Regions from separate parts of the Streptomyces sp. NPDC001816 genome, predicted to be linked through region 2. Evidence: riboswitches for the same ligand, from Rfam matches in the RefSeq annotation. Region 2 holds a riboswitch; the other holds the start of a gene.
The links. Region 2 has a riboswitch for guanidine ahead of ACFYZZ_RS08855 (MBL fold metallo-hydrolase). Riboswitches for the same ligand answer to the same signal wherever they lie in the genome.
Positions count from the first base shown of each region.

Region 1: another riboswitch for guanidine. It lies ahead of ACFYZZ_RS14780 (DMT family transporter); the one in region 2 lies ahead of ACFYZZ_RS08855 (MBL fold metallo-hydrolase).

Region 1 is NZ_JBIATY010000003.1:806,890-816,548, forward strand. Features, by position in the region: gene ACFYZZ_RS14740 (DUF445 domain-containing protein) at 1-542, shown strand, start outside; gene rdgB (RdgB/HAM1 family non-canonical purine NTP pyrophosphatase) at 587-1,189, shown strand; tRNA gene ACFYZZ_RS14750 (tRNA-Leu) at 1,246-1,321, opposite strand; gene ACFYZZ_RS14755 (HNH endonuclease) at 1,332-1,940, opposite strand; gene ACFYZZ_RS14760 (HNH endonuclease) at 2,190-2,816, opposite strand; gene bcp (thioredoxin-dependent thiol peroxidase) at 2,953-3,420, opposite strand; gene ACFYZZ_RS14770 (DUF3618 domain-containing protein) at 3,513-3,842, shown strand; gene ACFYZZ_RS14775 (GroES family chaperonin) at 3,959-4,261, shown strand; guanidine-III (ykkC-III) riboswitch at 4,309-4,379, shown strand; gene ACFYZZ_RS14780 (DMT family transporter) at 4,417-4,737, shown strand; gene ACFYZZ_RS14785 (transglycosylase domain-containing protein) at 4,783-7,380, opposite strand; gene ACFYZZ_RS14790 (ABC transporter permease) at 8,869-9,659, shown strand, end outside.
Region 2 is NZ_JBIATY010000002.1:672,265-681,923, reverse strand. Features, by position in the region: gene ACFYZZ_RS08880 (IclR family transcriptional regulator C-terminal domain-containing protein) at 1-702, shown strand, start outside; gene ACFYZZ_RS08875 (FAD-dependent oxidoreductase) at 733-1,965, opposite strand; gene ACFYZZ_RS08870 (aldo/keto reductase) at 2,145-3,170, shown strand; gene ACFYZZ_RS08865 (enoyl-[acyl-carrier-protein] reductase FabV) at 3,704-4,903, shown strand; gene ACFYZZ_RS08860 (PP2C family protein-serine/threonine phosphatase) at 5,764-6,966, shown strand; guanidine-III (ykkC-III) riboswitch at 7,077-7,144, shown strand; gene ACFYZZ_RS08855 (MBL fold metallo-hydrolase) at 7,157-8,035, shown strand; gene ACFYZZ_RS08850 (XdhC family protein) at 8,068-9,210, opposite strand; gene ACFYZZ_RS08845 (xanthine dehydrogenase family protein molybdopterin-binding subunit) at 9,203-9,659, opposite strand, start outside.

The sequences.
Region 1 (9,659 bases), on a different contig from region 2:
AGCTGCTGCGCTTCGTCACCGAGATGCGCGACATGCCCTCCCACCCCGCACGCGGCGCCCTCGACCGCTTCCTCACCGACTTCGCCTCCGACCTCCAGTCCGACACGGACACCCGGGCGCGGGTCGAGCGGCTCAAGGGCGAGGTGCTGGGCCGCGGCGAGGTGCAGGACCTGATCGCCTCCGCCTGGACGGCCGTACGCTCCATGATCGTCGCCGCGGCCGAGGACGAACGCAGCGAGCTGCGGCTGCGGGTACGGGCCGCCCTGCTCTCCCTGGGCTCCCGGATGGCCGCCGAACCGAAGGTGCAGGAGAAGGTCGACAGCTGGGTCGAGGGCGTGGCCGTGCACATCGTCACGACCTACCGCAAGGAGATCACCTCCCTGATCACCGACACCGTGGCCGGCTGGGACGCCGAGCACACCACCCGCAAGATCGAGGCCCACATCGGCCGCGACCTGCAGTTCATCCGGATCAACGGCACGGTGGTCGGCTCGCTCGCGGGTCTGCTGATCTACGTGATCTCAAGAAGCCTCGGAGCCTGACCAGGAATCCCGACCAGGAATCCCGACCAGGAATACTGACACCCATGACCCGCCTGATCCTCGCCACCCGCAACACCGGAAAGATCACCGAGCTGAGGGCCATCCTCGCCGAAGCAGGCTTGCCGCACGAACTGGTCGGCGCCGACGCCTACCCCGACATCCCCGACGTCAAGGAAACCGGCGTGACGTTCGCGGAGAACGCCTTGCTGAAGGCACACGCCCTGGCCCAGGCCACCGGCCTGCCCGCCGTCGCCGACGACTCCGGCCTCTGCGTCGACGTCCTGAACGGCGCCCCCGGCATCTTCTCCGCCCGCTGGGCGGGACGACATGGGGACGATCGCGCCAACCTGGAGCTGCTGCTGGCCCAGCTGGCCGACATCACGGAGGAGCACCGGGGCGCCCACTTCGCCTGCGCGGCGGCCCTGGCGCTGCCGGACGGCCGGGAGCGTGTGGTCGAGGGGCAGCTGCGGGGGGTGCTGCGGCACGCCCCGGTCGGCACGAACGGCTTCGGGTACGACCCGATCCTGCAGCCGGAGGGCGAGACGCGGACTTGCGCCGAGCTGACCTCTGAGGAGAAGAACGCGATCAGCCATCGGGGGAAGGCGTTTCGGGCGTTGGTGCCGGTTGTTCGGGAGTTGTTGGGCTGACTTCACGGTCAGGCCCCGCACCCCTTGAAACGGAGGTGCGGGGCCTACCTTTCCTGTGGGCCCGGTGGGACTCGAACCCACGACACACCGGACCTAAACCGGCGCCCTCTTGGCCAGCTGGGGTACGGGCCCGCAGCGCTGGCTACTCTACCGGCCCTCGGGCACCAGGTTTACGGCGAGATCGATTCGCGTAGGTGTCCGTCTGGCTGTGGCATGAAGGGCAGAGATACCGGAGGTTTTCGCGGCGGTTGTCCAGCCGGTCACCGTTGATGTGATCGATCTCAAGGACCAGTGGCTTACCGTGCCAGATGTCGCTGATGCCGCACTCGGCACAGATGTGCGGCACACCGAGGTCGTCGAGGGCACGTCGTAGCAGGACCGTCTTGGTGCGGTTTGAACCTGGTTCCTCTCGACGCAGGATCTGGTCGGCAGACTTTCGGTGCCGCGACACGGAGCCGCGAGAGTGGCCTTGCCCGGTGAAGTGATCAGTGGCGATGCCGTGTGCCTGCAGACTTCGCTTCACTCGTGCGCGGGCGGCGCCATTGTTGTCGCGGTAGCCGAGGATCCTGAGGAGGCCGGCAACACTGACAGCTCGGGCGGCTGCCGATGCGAGAACGTCCCGGGGAAGATTTTCGAGACTGCGTCCGCAACCACGTGTGAAGTGGGACGTGTCGATGCCGAATTGTTCCAGTCGCTTTCTGACGAGCCCGTAAGGGCTGTCATCCGGCGGATAGCCCAGATACTCGAACATCTCGCGGATGCTTGTGGGACCGGGCTGCCGCTTCTTCCAACAGCTCGCGCGCATAGGACCGCTTCTCTCGGGGTGGAAGCGGCTCTTCAACGAAGTGCGACGTGTCGATCCCATAGTGCTCCAGCCTGTGGCGCAGGTAGCACCGAGGACCGCTGCCCAACGTCGTGCCCAGCCGTCGCATCAGGTCCACCAGGCTGGTCGAGACGGCGGCGGTCCTCATCAGCACATCCCTGGGGTACTTGGGAGTCCTCATGCGTCCCTCCGCCTCCGGCGCCCCCGGTAAGTGTCGGTCGTGGCATGGCAGTTAGGGCACAGCAGCCGCAGATTCTCCGGGCGGTTGTCCCACCAGTCACCGCTGATGTGGTCGACTTCGAGGCGGAGCGGTTTACTGTTCCACTCCGGCCCTGTGCCACACGCCGCGCAGACTTCACGGACTCCGGTACGCAGAAGCTCTCGGAGCAGCCGCTCGCCAGGGACCCTTCCGTCTTCGGGGCCGCGCAGGGTGAGCGGGCCGCCGAGCGATCCCTTCGGGCGCCCCTTGCGTACAGGTGTGAAGTGCGAGGTGTCGATTCCGAGCGCAGCGATGCGGCGACTGATGTGCGTCTGGTTGCCCCCGACCTGGCTGATTCCGAGATGGCGCACGACGTCCTTGATGCTGCTCGACACTGCCACAGCCGCGCGTAGACGCTCTTCCGTGTGCCGAACCTGGTTCGTGGCGAAGTGCGAGATGTCTATGCCGGCCTCGGCCATCTTCTCGCGCAGGTAGCGCCTGCTCCCGGGAGTCGGTCTGCCGCCGCACAATCGAACGGCGTCGTCGATGTGCCCCGTCTCGCGGGCGGCTTCCTCCAGCAGTTCGCGGGTGTACCTGACGGTCATGCCCCCTCCGTCCTGGCTGCACGTTCGCAGCTCGTACGGAGTAACGAACCGGTTATCGGACAGTCACGCACGGAAATGGAAAGCGGCTCGCACTGGAGTACCCCAGTGCGAGCCGTCCGTCGGCAAGATCGGACCCTCAGATCCCCAGGTCCTTGATGATCTTGGCCACGTGGCCGGTGGCCTTGACGTTGTAGAGGGCTCGTTCGACCTTGCCGTCCTCGTCGACGATCACTGTGGAGCGGATGACTCCGACGACAGTCTTGCCGTAGAGCTTCTTCTCGCCGAAGGCGCCGTACGCCTCCAGGACCTTCTTGTCGGGGTCGGCCACCAGCGTGACCTTCAGGGACTCCTTGTCGCGGAACTTGGCCAGCTTCTCGGGCTTGTCGGGGGAGACGCCGATGACGTCGTAGCCGGCGGAGGCCAGGACCTGGAGGTTGTCGGTGAAGTCGCAGGCCTGCTTGGTGCAGCCGGGAGTCAGGGCCGCGGGGTAGAAGTAGACGATGACCTTGCGGCCCTTGTGGTCCGACAGGGACACCTCGTTGCCGTCGGCGTCGGGCAGGGTGAAGGCGGGGGCCACGTCCCCGGGCTGGAGTCGCTCGCTCATCGGTCCAGCGTAACGGGGGGCGTTGCGGCGCGGTGGAGGGTGGAGCTGACAGACTGTCCGGGACAGCATCAGGAGACTTCGGAGGCCGTACGGTGGCGGACACGTCGGACACCAGAACCCCGGCGCAGATCGAGGCGGACATCAGGCGCCGTCGCGAAGCGCTGGCCGAGACGCTCGACGAGATCGGGGTGCGGGTGCATCCGCAGACGATCGTCGCGGACGCCAAGGCCAAGGTCGTCGCCAATATCGATCACACGGTCGGGCGGGCCTACGTCCAGGTCAACCGGGTGGTCAGTGAGGTGCGGGCGCAGTTCGTGGACGAGGAGGGTGCGCCGCGGCTGGAGCGGGTCGTGCCGGTCGCACTGGTTGTGGTGGGGGTCGTGGGGCTGCTCGCGGTGGGGTCGCGGCGGCGTAAGCGCTGACCAGGGCGGAGACGAGTGGTGGCCCGAGGTCGTACGAGTCCGTCCCAGGCAGGTAGGTTCGAGGCGTGAGCGCCAACAGAAACAGCAACCCTCAGCACGACAAGCTGCCCATCCGGATGCTGCACGACCGGGTTCTCGTGCGGCAGGACGCCGGTGAGGGCGAGCGGAGGTCGGGCGGCGGCATCCTGATTCCCGCGACCGCGGCGGTCGGGCGGCGGCTGGCCTGGGCCGAGGTCGTCGCGGTGGGGCAGAACGTACGGACCGTGGAGCCGGGTGACCGGGTTCTGTTCGATCCGGAGGACCGGGCCGAGGTCGAGGTGCGGGGCGTGGCGTACGTGCTCATGCGGGAGCGTGATCTGCACGCGGTGGCCGCCGACCGGTTCGAGGGCGGCGAGGACTCCACCGGTCTTTATCTTTGATCAGAAGCTGAGGAGGGGCTGGTGACGGTTGTCACCAGCCCCTTTGTCGTTCCCTTGCTATGTTCGAAGGAGCCCGACGAGACGCGCCGTACCGGGATGCAGGCAAAGACGACGCACCGCAGAGAGTCGTCCGTTCGTCTCGGAGGTGTGTTGTCGTGGCCTGGGTGCTGCTTGTCGTGGCCGGTCTGCTCGAGGTCGGCTGGTCGATCGGGATGAAGTACACCGACGGGTTCACGCGGGTCGTGCCCAGTGTGCTCACCGGTGCCGGGATCGTCGCCAGCATGGTGCTGCTGTCGTACGCCGCCAGGTCGCTGCCGATCGGTACCGCCTATGGCGTGTGGGTGGGGATCGGGGCGGCCGGGGCGGCGGTGCTCGGCATGGTGGTGCTGGGTGAGCCGGTCACCGCCGCCCGGATCTTCTTCGTCTGTCTGCTGCTGGTCGCCGTGGTGGGGCTGAAGGCGACCAGCGGTCAGTGACCCTTTCCTTCCTAGGGCCCTTCCCTTCCTAGGGCGCTTCCCTTCCTAGGGTTGGCCTCCGGCGTCGCCGCCGGTGGTGCCTGTGGTGCCGCCTGGGGCACCCCCGCCGGTGGTCGTGCCTCCGGCGGGGGTGCCTCCGCCGGTGGTCGTGTCGCCGGCCGTGGTGCCGCCGGCCGTGTCGCCCCCGGTGGTGCCGCCGGTGGTGGTGGTCGTACCGCCGTCCGTCGTGCCCCCGGTGGTGGTGCCGTCGGTGGTGGCGCCGCCGCCGGTGGTGGTGCCGTCGGTCGGGGTGCCCGTCGGGCCGCCGTTGTCCTGGCCGCCGGTGGTGGTGGCGCCGCCGGTGTCCTGGCCGCCGTCGGTGGTGGCGCCGTCGGTCGGGGCGTCGGTCGGGGCCTGCGTGCCGGGTGCCTGGACCTCGGCGCCCTGCTGCAGCTGGAGGTCGAAGTCGGTGACCGGCTTGCCCTTGAGGGCGTCCTTGGTGAACTGGGCCCAGATCTGGGTGGGCGCGCCGCCGCCGTTGATGCGCGGCAGGCCCATCGCGCCGTACAGCGGCTTGTGGGCCGCGGTGACCGGGTCCTGGCCCATGACGGAGACGACGGTGGCGAGGTCGGGGGTGTAGCCCGCGAACCAGGCGGCGGTGTCCTCCTCGGCGGTGCCGGTCTTGCCGGCGGCGGGGCGGCCGGCGGCCTGGGCGGCGGTGGCGGTGCCGGACTGGACCACGCTCTGCAGGACGGAGGTGGTGGTGTCGGCGGCCTCGCGGCTGACGGCCTGCTTGACGGGCTCGTCGGGGAGCTTGATCTCCTCGCTGCCGGCCTTGGTGATCTTCTCGATCATCGTGTACGTGCCGTGCTTGCCGTGGTTGGCGAGGGTCGCGTACGACTCCGCCATGTCCAGGACGCTGGCGGTGGCGGTGCCGAGGGCGATGGACGGGTAGGGCTGGAGGTCCTTGGTGTCGGCGGGGACACCGAGGGCCACGGCGGTCTGCTTGACCTTGGACGGGCCGACGTCGACGGCCATCTGCGCGTACACGGAGTTCACCGACAGGTCGGTGGCCTTGCGGACGGTGATGTTGCCGTAGGACTTGGAGTCCTCGTTCTCGGGGGCGTAGGGGCCGCCGCTCCAGCCCTGGACGGACCGCTTGTTGGTGCCGTCGTAGTAGGTGTTCGGGGTGATGGTCTGGCCGGCCTGGGTGGTCGAGCCGTTCTGGACCGCCGAGGTGAACACGAACGGCTTGAAGGTGGAACCGACCTGGAAGTCACCGCGGGTGGCGCCGTTGGTGTACTGCTTCACGTAGTCGACGCCGCCGTACATGGCGACGACCTTGCCGGTCTTGGGGTCGACGGAGGCGCCGCCGGCGCGGACGGCGTTGTCGACCTTGTTGTTCTTCTTGTCCAGCTTGGACATCAGCTGGTCGTCGACGGCCTTGACGAAGGCGTCCTGCTTGTCCTTCTGGATGGTGGTGGTGATGCGGTAGCCGCCGAGGGCCAGCTTGTCGGGGTCGATGATGTTGTTGGTGGTCAGGTAGTGCTTGACCGCCTCGACGAGGTAGCCGCGCTGGCCGGAGAGACCGGTGGAGATGGTCTGCTCCTTCGGCATGGGGAACTTCATGCCGGCGCGCTTGGTCTCGCTGAGCCAGCCCTTCGTGACCATGCCGTCCAGGACGTAGTTCCAGCGGGCGAGGGCGGCGGCCTTGTTCTCGGGGTGGGCTACGACGTCGTACTCGCTCGGTGCGTTGACGAGGGCGGCGAGGTAGGCGGCGCGGGCCGGGTCGAGGTCGGCGGCGTCCACGCCGTAGTAGGCCTGGGCGGCGGCCTGGATGCCGTAGGCGTTGCGGCCGAAGTAGCTGGTGTTGAGGTAGCCCTCGAGGATGTCGGCCTTGGACTTGTTGCGGTCCAGCTTGATCGAGATGAAGAACTCCTTGGCCTTACGGGTGACCGTCTGTTCCTGGGCCAGGTAGTAGTTCTTCACGTACTGCTGGGTGATCGTCGAGCCGGACTGCTTGCCCTTGCCGGTGGCGGTGTTCCAGCCGGCGCGGAGCATGGCCTTGGGGTCGATGGCGGACTCGGTGTAGAAGTCGCGGTCCTCGGCGGCCAGGACGGCGTGCTGGGCGGCCTTGGAGACCTGGGAGAGGTCGACGTTCTCGCGGTTGATCTGGCCGTCGCGGGCGAGCTGGGAGCCGTCGGCGTAGAGGTAGACGTTGCTCTGCTTGGTGGCGAGGGCGTTGGCGGGCGGGATCTTCACGAGCGAGTAGCCGAGGAAGAACAGGCCGATGACCAGCAGGACGCCGATCACGAAGGTGCTGAGCACCATCCGCCAGGTGGGGATGATCCGCCGCCATCCGGTCCGCTTGGGCCGCTTGGGCTTCTTGCCCTTGCCGCCGCCGGGGCCGTCGGGGCCACCAGGGCCGTCGGGACCGCCGGGGCCGCCGCTGTCCGGGAGGGGGGTGGGGGGGCCGTCGGGGGTCTGGGTGGTGGAGGTCGTGGAGGTGGCGCGGGCGGCGCGGGCGGCGCGGGCGGCAGCGGGGCCACCCGCAGCCGCAGCGTCGGCCGCAGCTGCAGCACCGGCACCGGCCGCAGCACCGGCACCGGCCGCGGAGGCGGCCGGGGACTTCGGGGCGGCGGAGGCAGCGGCCCCGGCGGCCATGGCGGCGGCGCTCGCCGCAGCACCGCCGGCCGCGGCGGCCTGAGCAGCGGCGCTCCCCTTGCCGGGCCGGTTCGGCTGGCCCGGCCGGTTCGGCTGGCCCGGCTGGGCCGACGGGCTCGACGGGCTCGACGGACTCGACTGGTTCGGCCGGTTCGGCTGAGCCGACGCGGCCTGGCCAGGAGCCTTGATCCGGCGGAGGACCTGCGTGCTCTCGGCGGGTGCCGGAGCCTCGCCGGAGGCCTGGGAGGCGGCGGCTCCCTGGTTCCCCTCCTGGGAAGCCCGGGGTGCCTTGATACGCCGGAGGACCTGGGTGCTCTCCGCCGCGTTGGGCTGCCCGGACTCGTGCGACCTGTCGTCCGCCTGGGCCCGCCCGGACTGCTGGGGCACTCCGGCCCGCTGGGACGTCGTGGCCGAGTCGGCCTGCTTCTGGGACTCGTCGGACTTCGCCGAGCCCTGCGACTGCCCGGGGAGCCGGGACCCCACCGATGACTGGGAGCCCTGGGCCTTCTCGAACGGACGGAACTCGGCAGATCCCTGGGGCTTGTCGGACCCCTGGGCGTTCCCCGCTGCCCGGGGCTTCTCAGCACCCTGAGCCTTGCCGGACGCCTGAGGCCTGTCGGACGACGCCTGCGCCTTGTCGAACGCACGGAACCCGCCAGACCCCTGGGACTTCTCGGGCCCCTCGGCGTTCCCGGACGCCTGCGACCTGCCGGACGCCGGAGGCTGCTCGGGCTGACGGGACTCGGTAGAACCCTGCGACTCCACGGACGACTCGGACTTCTGGGACTTCTGGGACTCCTCGGCTCCCGTACCCACCTGGATGCCCCGGCCTTCCGTCCTCCCCGCACGGCTCGCCTGAGCCGCCCGACGAGCCCGCGCGGCCTGGTCGGCACCGGCACCGGCGGCCGGAAGCGGCTGCCCCCCGGACGTCCGGTCCGCCGCACCCGCCTGGCCCCGGGCACCCGGAGCCGCCGAACCGTCCCGGCCCTCGGCACCCGAAGCCGCCGAACCGTCCTGGCCCTGGGCACCCCGAGCCGACCCGGCGGCCGAGGCCGAACCCGGACGGTCCTGCTGCGAGCTGCCCTGCTCTCGGCCCCCGTCCTGGCCCTTCCGGTCCCCGGACCCGTCCTTCTCGGCGGCGGTTTCGCCGGCGGGCGTCTTCGGAGTCCGCTCCTCGCGGCTCCGGGCGGTGGACCCCGGCTCTCCGGGCCCTTCAGCCTGCAGCGGTTCTTCTGGGGCCCCGCCCTGGGTGTGCTGCTGCGGCTGCGGCTCGTCGCTCATCTCGTGCACGGACTCCTGTTTCGCGTCGTACGTTTCCCGTACGCCTCGTACGCCTTACTAGCGCCCCCGGTTTGAAGACTGTCGCACCTGGCGTTCCGTTCCCGGATTCCGGCACGCTTCCGGGGCGGAAAATGCGTGGCCGGTCGCCGGTCCTCCGGACTAGGCTCCTGCGCTTCGGTGTCGAGCGGTCCAGGGAGGTCGACTGGCGTGGGCGCGGGACGGTTGTACGCGGCCGTCGCGGCGGGTGGATTCAGACGGTACGCGACGTATCGGGCGGCCACTGCGGCAGGGGTGTTCACCAACACGGTCTTCGGGCTGATTCTCGTCTACACCTACCTGGCGCTGTGGGACCAGAAACCGCACCTCGGAGGCTATGACCAGGCACAGGCGGTCACCTTCGTGTGGCTGGGGCAGGCACTGTACGCGACTTTGTCGATTCAGGGGGGCGGCTTCGAGACCGAGTTCATGGAACGCATCCGTACGGGTGAGGTCGCGATCGATCTGTACCGGCCGGCGGATCTCCAAGTGTGGTGGCTCGCGAACGATTTGGGACGGGCGCTGTTCCAGCTGCTCGGGCGTGGAGTGATCCCGTTCGCCTTCGGGGCGCTGGTGTTCCCGACGGCGCTCCCGGACGATCCGGGCAGGTGGCTGGCCTTCCTGATTTCTGTCGCGCTCGCGATGATCGTCAGCTTCGGGATCCGCTACCTGGTGGCGCTGAGCGGGTTCTGGCTGCTGGACGGCACGGGGGCGCTGCAGACGCTGATGATCACGGGCATCTTCTGTTCGGGGATGGTCCTGCCGCTGAACGCCTTCCCGGGGACGCTCGGTGAGGTCGTACGGGTGCTGCCGTGGGCGGCGCAGCTCCAGGTGCCCGCGGACGTGCTGATGGGCGAGGCCGACCCGCTGCCCGCCTTCGTCTTCCAGGCGGCGTGGGCGGTGGTGCTGCTGGCGGCCGGACGGCTGGCGCAGACGGCGGCGGCGCGACGGGTGGTGGTGCA
Region 2 (9,659 bases):
AACGAGGCCGCGCAGGCCGCGGGCCTGTCCTACCAGAGCACGCGCCGCAACCTGCTCACCCTGCAGCACCTGGGCTACGCCGAGCAACGCGGACGGCACTACCTTCCCGCCCCGCGCACTCTCGGCCTCGGCTACGCCCGGCTCTCAGGTCTCGGCCTGGCCGACATCGTGCAGCCGCATCTGGCCGAACTCGCCACCCGCGTCCATGAGTCCGCCTCCGTCGCCGTACTCGACGGAACAGAGGTGCGTTACCTGGCCCGCTCCGCCACCCAGCAGGTCACGAGCGTCAGCATCCACCCAGGAGCACGGCTGCCTGCCTACGCCACCTCCATGGGTCGCGTGCTGCTGGCCGACCTGTCCCGGCCGGACCAGGAGCGGCTGCTCGCCGCGCTGCCTCCCCGACCGCGGACCTCCTTCACCCGCACGTCGCCCACGGATCTCACCCAAGTCCTCAGCCAGGCACGGCAGGACGGATACGCCATGGTCGAACAGGAGCTGGAGCTGGGACTTCGTTCCCTGGCGGTGCCCCTGCACGACGCGCGCGGCAGGGCCGTGGCCGCGCTCAATGTCGCCCTGCACGCGGGACCGGAGACACCCGAGCAGTCACGCGAGCGTCTGCTGCCGCAGCTGATCTCCACCGCCCGGGCGGTGGAGGCCGATGTGGCCGCGGTCTTCGCGTTCGGGCCGGTACGCAGCGACTGACACGGCCCGTAGCCCTCGCCTACCCGGCGGCTAGCGAATGGCGACCGCGGGTGGACGTTCCCGGAGTGCGCCGTATCCGATGAAGTACGCGGGCAGGCGTCGCATCCATCGCGATCCGGCGACCCGGCGTGCGAGGCGCTGGGCCCGCTCCGGGCTGCCGAGAGGCGGACGGCCCTGCAGGACGGGGCCGATGAAGAGGGCGTGGGCCGTGCGCTGGAGCGCCTGGGTGGCGACCGTGGTCGGAAGGCGCCGGCGCTGCACACCGCGTACGTCGCGCAGGCCCACGGTCCCCTTGCGCAGTGGCTCGATCAGATAGCGTGCGGCAGCCACGGCGTCCTGGACCGCGAGGTTGATCCCGATGCCGAAGACCGGGGACATCGCGTGCGCCGCGTCGCCGATGCACAGCAGCCCGGGACGGTGCCAGCGGCGCAGCCGGTCCAGGCGTACGTCCAGGAGCTTGACCTCGTCCCACGAGCGCAGGGCGTGCGAGCGGTCGGCGATCCACGGGACGGCCGCGGTGAACTGGGCCAGGAAGCGGTCCAGGCCCGCCGCACGGCGCTGTGCGTCGGTGCCCTTCGGAATGAGTCCGGCGCACTGCCAGTAGTCACCGCGGTCGATCATCGCGGTCAGGAAGCGGTCCCCGGCGCTGCCGACGAGACCGCGCGGGTCGCCCTCCTTCCGTGGCAGGCGGAACCACCAGGCGTCCATCGGGCAGGTGAAGCTGCGCAGCCCCAGTTCCGGCAGGGAGCGCGCCAGTGATCCCCGGCCGTCACAGGCGACGGTCAGCACAGCCCGCAACTCGCCGGTACGGCCGTCGGCGGTGCGGTAGCGCACCCCGGTGACCCGTCCGGACTCGATCAGGAAGGACGTCGCCTCGGTGTTCATCCTCAGCCGGAAGGACGGCTCGCGCCGGGCCTCGTCCGCGAGCAGGTCCAGCAGGTCCCACTGGGGCACCATCGCCACGTAGTTGTACGGTCCGCGCAGCACCGTGAGGTCGGCGACGGTGACCGTCGAACGGCCGGCTCCGACCGGCAGCTGGACGGTGTTCACCCGGCGTTGCGGCAGCTGGGCGAAGCGCTCGGCCAGCCCCAGGTCGTCCAGGAGGGCAAGGGTGGAGGGGTGGACGGTGTCGCCGCGGAAGTCGCGCAGGAAGTCGCCGTGCTTCTCCAGGACCGTCACCGCGACGCCGGCCCGGGCCAGCAGCAGGGCGAGCACCATGCCCGCGGGACCGCCTCCCACTACACAGCACGTGGTTTGTTCCATCGCAGTCCTGCCCTTCACGATCACGAGAGCAGTAATTCATCAGTCACATAATTCATCAGGCGATGAATACTATACTCCTCGCCGCGGCGGCCGACCTGCGAAAGGCTGCGCGGAAACCGCCGATCGGTGTCCGGAAAGCAGTTGCTTCGAGCGCACTCGAACGATCTAGCGTGACGGGCATGAGCAACGCCATCGAACAGATCCGCAAGGTCCAGCTGGGCAACGGCGGCCCCCTCGTGGGCGTGCAGGGCTTCGGCGCCATGGGCATCAGCGACGCGTACGGCGAGACGGACGTCGCGGCGGCCCGCGACACCCTGGAGGCCACTCTCGAGGCGGGTGTCACCCTCATCGACACCGCCGACATGTACGGCTCCGGCGCCAACGAGGAGTTCCTCGCGCCGTTCGTGGCCGCGCACCGCGACGAGATCACTCTGGCCACCAAGTTCGGCATCGAGCGCCGCGCCGACGACCCGCGCTACCGCGGTATCCGCAATGAGCCCGCCTACGTGAAGAGCGCGGTCGAGGCGAGCCTGCGCCGCCTGAACGTCGAGGTCATCGACCTGTACTACATGCACCGGCGCGACCCCGCCGTCCCGCTCGCCGAGTCCGTCGGCGCCATGGCCGAACTCGTCCGGGAGGGCAAGGTCAGGCACCTCGGCCTGAGCGAGGTCACCGGCGCCGAGCTGCGCGAGGCGCACGCAGTGCACCCGATCACCGCGCTGCAGTCGGAGTGGTCGGTCTTCAGCCGGGACGTCGAGCGCAGCGCGGTGGCCGCGGCCGCGGAGCTGGGGGTCGCGTTCGTGCCGTACTCGCCGCTGGGCCGGGGCTTCCTGACCGGTGCCTTCGTCGACGCGGGCACGGAACTCTCCAGCAGCGACTTCCGCCAGTATCAGCCGCGCTTCACCGGCGACAACGCCAAGGCGAACGCCGCCCTCCTGGAGCCCCTGCGCAAGCTCGCGGCCGACCGCGGCGCCACCACGGCGCAGATCGCCCTCGCCTGGGTGCACCAGCGGGCCCAGGTGCACGGCCTGACCGTCGTACCGATCCCCGGGACCCGCAAGCGCAGCCGCCTTCTGGAGAACACCGCAGCCACCCGGATCACACTGACCGCCGACGAACTGTCGCTGCTGGAGTCGATCGCGGGCCAGGTGGCGGGCGACCGCTACCCGGACATGTCGTTCACCTCCGTGGGGCGGGAAGCCTAGCGTCTTTCGTTCGGATCACAAGCCCAGCGGGATCCGAACGAGAGGGCTCGGGTCTGCGACCGGAAGGGTCTGCTCGCGCCGCACGGAACGGGCCCCGCGCCCGGCCGCTGTCGAGCGGGGGTGCGGGGCCGGTGGTGGCGGGCGCGGCCGGGGTTGCGGGGTGGGCCAGTTGCAGCCGGGGCCGGTGCTGGGTCGTGGCAGACGTTGAGGCCGGGTCCGCCGTCGACGCCACTGGCACCGCCCCCGGCACCTGCCTGGAACGTCCCCTCACCGGCACCGCCGTGGCGAGCAACATGCCGGCACGCCGGGCCACGCGAACTCCGACGTGAGCGTCTGCCGGAGAGGCACCAAGCCGTTCATTCGTTGGTCGGCACACCGTGCCGCGTGGATGAGAACGACATCGACAAGATTCTTGACCGGACCCTGGCACATGTCGCCACATCCCCATACGGGTTGACCGGACAGGATGGAGGCCTGACCGGCCTGGCGCACGCTCTTCACCGGGCGGTGGCTCCTCAGCACGAAGGAAATCGATGACTCTCCGCGAGATCAAGCCCGGCAACCGTGGCTTCCTTTACGTCAACTCCCATCCCGAGGGCTGCGCCGCTGTCGTCGACGAGTTGTGGCAGCGCACCCCCGCACCCACCGGCCCGGCCGGCGCGGCGGGGCCGGTTGCCCTGATCATCGGATCCAGCGCCGGCTACGGACTCGCCGCCACCGTCGCCGCGTTGCGCACCTACGGTATGCGCGGGATCGGCATCGCCTTCGAGGCCCCCGAGACCGAGCGCCGTACCGCCTCCGCGGGCTGGTACCGGACGGCCCGTACCGCAGCACTCGCCGGACCGGACAGCGATTTCGCCTTCCTCAACGCAGACGCCTTCTCCGTCGCGGCCAAGGAGCAGGCACTGGACCACCTCGCTGCCCGGTACGGCAAGGTCGACTACCTCATCTACAGCGTCGCCGCGCCCCGCCGCACCGACCCGGCCACCGGCGAGGTCCACCACTCGGTGATCAAGCCCCTGGGATCCGCCTACCGGGCCAAGACCCTGCAGTTCGACGGCGACACCCCACTCGTCGGCACCCTGGAACTCGAGCCGGCCGACGACGCGGAGCGCGACTCGACCGTGCACGTCATGGGCGGCGCCGACTGGAAGCTGTGGATCGACGCCCTCGCGGACCGTGGCCTCATCCACGACGGCTTCCACACGGCAGCGCTCTCCTACGTGGGCTCCGACCTGACCGCACCGATCTACCGGGCCGGCACCATCGGCGCGGCCAAGCAGCATCTGGAGGACACCGCGCGCCGCCTTCAGCAGAACTTGGCGCCGCTCGGCGGACAGGCCCACACCGTGGTCGCCGGCGCGGCTGTCACCCAGGCCTCGACCGCCATCCCGTCCATCGCCCTCTACACCAGCCTTCTCCGCGCCGTCCTCGGCAACGACTTCCAGAGCACCGCTCAGCAGGCCGCCACGCTCTGGCAACAGCTCACCGGCGCGGTGCCGCTCCAGCTCGACGAGGAGCAGCGGATCCGCCTCGACGGCTGGGAGATGGACGACAAGGTTCAGGACGCCGTCCACGAACGCTGGGCCGCCGCGGCCACCGACACGCTGGCCGAACTCGCGGACACCGACTGGTTCCAGGCGCAGGTCGGCCGGCTCTACGGGTGGCACGTCCCAGGAACCGACTACGCCGCCCCGGCCCAGACCACGGTTCCCTGGCCGGCCATGAGCTGAGCCGGCACGTGGTCGTCCGAGCCCACGTGTGGACGGCCGCGAGATGAAGTGCGGCCTGGTGGGCGATGGGTCGAATGGGTCCAAGCCCCTGGCGTCGAAGTCGGCTCGGATGGTGCGGCGTTCCTGCTGCCGTCGCCGCAATCCGCCCGCGCCGGAGGGCACTTGGCCCCGGCGCGGGCGGAAGTCCGTTCGTCACGCCGAGGCCTTGGCGGCGTCGCGTGCGGTGGAAGCCTGCGGGAGCGGACGAGTACCGGCAGCATGGCCGCGCCTGCAGCGACGGCGGCGGCGTGCAGAACGACCGCGAACGCGAGGTGCTCCGGCAGCGACACATCGGCGGGGTGCGCGATCGCGACGTACAGCGTGATCGGCAGCCTCCAGCCGCTCCACGCGAACAGCGAGCCGGTCCCCAGCCAGCCGAGTGCCAAGGGGACCCGGCGGGGCAGACGGGCAGGCCGCCGGCAGCTGAGCGTCCACGTGGCAGCTGAGGCGACGAGCGCCCACATCCCCCACACCCCCGTGAGCAGCCGTCCGCCGGCCCCCTGGTCCGCGGGACGCGCGACACCGGCCGTACCGCCGAGCGCCCAATAGACCCAGACGATCCCGATCACCGTCGCGATGCGGGCATGGCTGCGCGTCCTCCACCCATGACCCTGGCCTCGCGAACATGCCGCCAAGTGGAGCAATCACCGGTGTGCCGGGACCCCGCACAGGAGGCTGGACCTCTTGCAGGGGTCGTGCGATCAGGAGTCCGGTGTGCGAAGGCCGCGTAAGCCGAACCATCAGGCAAGTCGTCCACCGGCACGGCACGCTTCCCGGGCCGAGTCGGCGGCTCCCACGGCGGGCGCGCGCGGGAGCACCGGGTGAGGCTCGAGCGTACCCGTCGGGAGCCGGAGGCCGGCATGGCCGTACGGACCCAGCTGCCCGCGCCTCCGGCGTGGATGCGCTGGCTTCCGGCGCTGTTCGTCGCGGCCCTTCTGCTGGTCGAACCCTTCACGCCGGTGGACTGGCCGGTGAGCTTCGCGCTGATCACCGTGCCGCTGCTGGCCGCCTTCACCCAGGGGCCGCTCGGGGTCGCCGCCGTCACGGTCTTCGCAGTCCTCTTCGAAGGAGTCCTGGCCGGTACCCCTTGCTGTGCGGGCCGGTCCGTCGGCTACCTGTGGGAGCGCCACTACGTGGCCTCCTACGTCTGCACCATCCTGGTGGGCGCAATCGGCACGGTCCTGGCCGCCCATCGGACCCGCCGTGAACGCACGCTCGCCGACGTGCGCTTCGTGGCCGAGATCGCGCAGCGCGTCCTGCTGCGGCCGGTGCCGCACCGGATCGGCAACCTTCTCCTGGAGAGCCTCTACCTCTCCGCCGCCGCGGAGGCGCGCATCGGCGGCGACCTCTACGAGGCCGTCCCCACCTCGTACGGGGTCCGGCTGCTCATCGGCGACGTCCGCGGCAAGGGTCTGCTCGCGGTCGAGACCGCCGCCACCCTGCTGGGCGCGTTCCGCGAGGCGGCGCACGACGAACCCGATCTGCCCTCCCTGGCCGACCGCGTGGAGGTCAGCATGGGCCGCAGGGCGATGCTGCTCGGCGGAGGCGAGGTGGGCGAGCGGTTCGTCACCGCCGTCTTCGCCGAGATCCCGACCGAAGGTCATCTCGTCCGGATCGTCAACTGCGGTCATCCGCCCCCGCTCCTCATCCGCTCCGACGAGGTGAGCGAACTGGACCGGGGGCGGTCGGCTCCGCCGTTGAACCTCGGCGTGCTGGTCGGAGAGCCGTACAGCGTCGACGTCTACGACTTCCGGCCCGGCGACCAGCTCCTGCTGTACACGGACGGCATCACGGAGACCCGCGACCCCCACGGTGTCTTCTACCCCCTCCTCGAGCGGCTGCGCTCCTGGGGACCCCTTCCGCCGCGGGAACTGCTGGAACAGCTCCACGGCGACCTGATGGCCTACAGCCACAACGGCCTCCAGGACGACATCGCGGCGCTCACCGCCTGCCTGCTCGCCGACCAGCCGGCCGAGCCGGCTCCTCCGTCGGACGGGGCGGGCGGAAGTAGCGGGGCGCCGTGATGCCGCCGTCCAAGGTCCTTACGGCGGCCGCCGACCAAGGCCCCTGCGAGTGCACGGCAGGACGTGCGGCGACGGCCACGGGCCCCGTCGGACGCCGTGGTAGCGTCCCGTCGGAGGCTCTGACGTGCCTGCCCCGGACGAGATGTGCGCCGTACCCGGCCCGCCAAGACGACGCACGCGCGGAGGCATCGTGGACACCGGCACGCACCTGATCGACTTCAGCAGCGCCCCTCCCCAGGCCCGTCCGCTGGACGTGCGGTGGATCCACGGTTCTCCGTCGGCCAAGCACAACACCGACCCGGACGTCCAGGTCCACGCCTATGACGAGCACACGTTCATCCTGCGGCAGAACATGGCGGTGCACTACGAGGCGCCGTTCCTGTTCCTGCTGTGCGGCAACGAACGGGCGGTGCTGATCGACACCGGCGCCACCGGGTCCGCCGAGTTCTTCCCCCTGCGCCGGGTGGTCGACGGGCTCCTCGCGGACTGGCTCGCCCGGCACCCCCGCGACGGTTACCAGCTGCTGGTGCTGCACACCCACGGGCACGGCGACCACGTCGCCGGCGACGACCAGTTCACCGATCGCCCCGACACGACGGTGGTGGGGGCCGACCGCGCCGGCGCCTGGCGGTACTTCGGGTTCGACGCGGACCCGGACGCCGTGGCTCGCGTCGACCTGGGCGGCCGGGTGCTGGAGTGCCTGGCCACCCCGGGCCATCACGAGGCGGCCGTCACGTACTACGACCCGGCCACCGGCCTGCTGCTCACCGGCGACAGCGTGTATCCCGGGCGGCTCTACATCGAGGACGTCCCCGCCTTCGCCCGCAGCATCGACCGTCTGATCGAGTTCGCCGACCGCCGGCCCGTGACCCATGTGCTCGGCTGTCACATCGAGATGACCACCGAGCCCGGCGTGGACTACCCGGTCCGCACCACCTACCAGCCCGACGAGCCCCCGCTCCAGCTGACCCCCGCTCACCTCCGCAGGATCCGTGACGCGCTCACCGAACTCGGCGCCGACCTCACCTGGCGCGCCCACGCGGACTTCGTCCTGTGCCCCCGGGCCTGAGCCCGGTATGGACGGCAGTGACCCTCAAGCGGTCAGGCGGCCGTAGCCTCGTCACGTCCCCTCTGGTCGTGGTGGATCGGCGTCTTCGTGCCGGTCAGAGGAACGCCCGTCCCGCCGCGTCCGGCGGCGACGATCTCCGCCACGATCGACAGGGCGGTCTCCTCCGGTGTACGGGCGCCGAGGTCGAGGCCGATCGGGGAGCGCAGCCGAGCCAGCTCCCGCTCGCTCACGCCCTCTTCCCGTAGCCGCCGATCGCGTTCCTCGTGAGTGCGGCGCGAGCCCATCGCACCGACGAACGCCACCGGCATCGCGAGGGCCGCCTTCAACAGGGGTACGTCGAACTTCGCGTCGTGGGTGAGGACGCACAGGACCGTACGGGCGTCGGTCGCGGTGCGCCGCAGATAGCGGTGCGGCCAGTCGACGACGACCTCGTCGGCGTCGGGGAAACGGGCCCGCGTGGCGAAGACGGGGCGGGCGTCGCAGACGGTCACGTGGTAGCCGAGGAACTTGCCGGCCCGCGCCAGCGCCGAGGCGAAGTCCACCGCGCCGAAGACGATCATCCGCGGGGGCGGCATGTTCGACTCGACCAGCAGGGTGAGGCCGCCGGGACAGTGCGAGCCGTCCGCGGCGACGCCCACCGTGCCGGTGCGCCCGGCCTCCAGTAGGGCCCGGGCCTCGGCCGCCGCCGTCAGGTCCAGCTGGGCGTGGCCGCCGAGAGCGCCCTCGTACGTGCCGTCGGGCCGTACCAGCAGGGCCCGGCCCAGGAGTTCGGCCGGACCACGGGCGACCCGGGCGAGGGCCGCCGGTTCGCCCCGGACAGCGGCAGACAGAGCCGACGCAAGGACCGTCCGGGCGGGTGCGTGCCCGCTCACCGGCGTGATCAGCACGTCGATCGTCCCGCCGCAGGTCAGTCCCACGGTGAAGGCGTCCTCGTCGCTGTACCCGAACCGTTCCGTGACGCTCTCGCCCGTCCCGAGCGCCTGCCGGCACAGGTCGTAGACCGCGCCCTCCACACACCCGCCGGAGACCGAGCCGATGACGGTGCCCTCGCTGTCGACGGCGAGGGCGGCGCCGGGACCGCGCGGTGCGCTGCCGCCCACCGCCAGCACGGTGGCGACGGCGAAGTCCCGGTCCTCCTCGATCCAGTGGAGCAACTGCTCGGCGATGTCAAGCACTTGGCACCCCGGCCTGGATGACGCGGTCCGGTCGGATGGGCAGGCTGCGGTGGCGTACGCCGGTCGCGTGCCAGACCGCGTTGGCGATGGCCGCCGCGGCGCCCACGACGCCGATCTCTCCGATGCCCTTGATCCCGACCGGATCCCTCGGGTCCGAGTCGTCGATCCAGTCGGCCTCGATGTCCGGTACGTCGGCGTGCGTGGCCACGTGGTAGCCCGCGAGGTCGGCTCCGACGTGGCCGCCCGAGGCGCGGTCCCGGATCGCCTCCTCGTGCAGGGCCATGGAGATGCCCCAGATCATGCCGCCGGTGAACTGGCCGCGTGCCGTGAGCGGGTTGACGATCCGGCCTGCCGCGAAGATGCCGAGCATGCGCCGCACGCGCACCTCACCGGTGGTGACGTCCACCGCCACCTCGGCGAACTGCGCCCCGAAGGAGTGACGTTCGGCG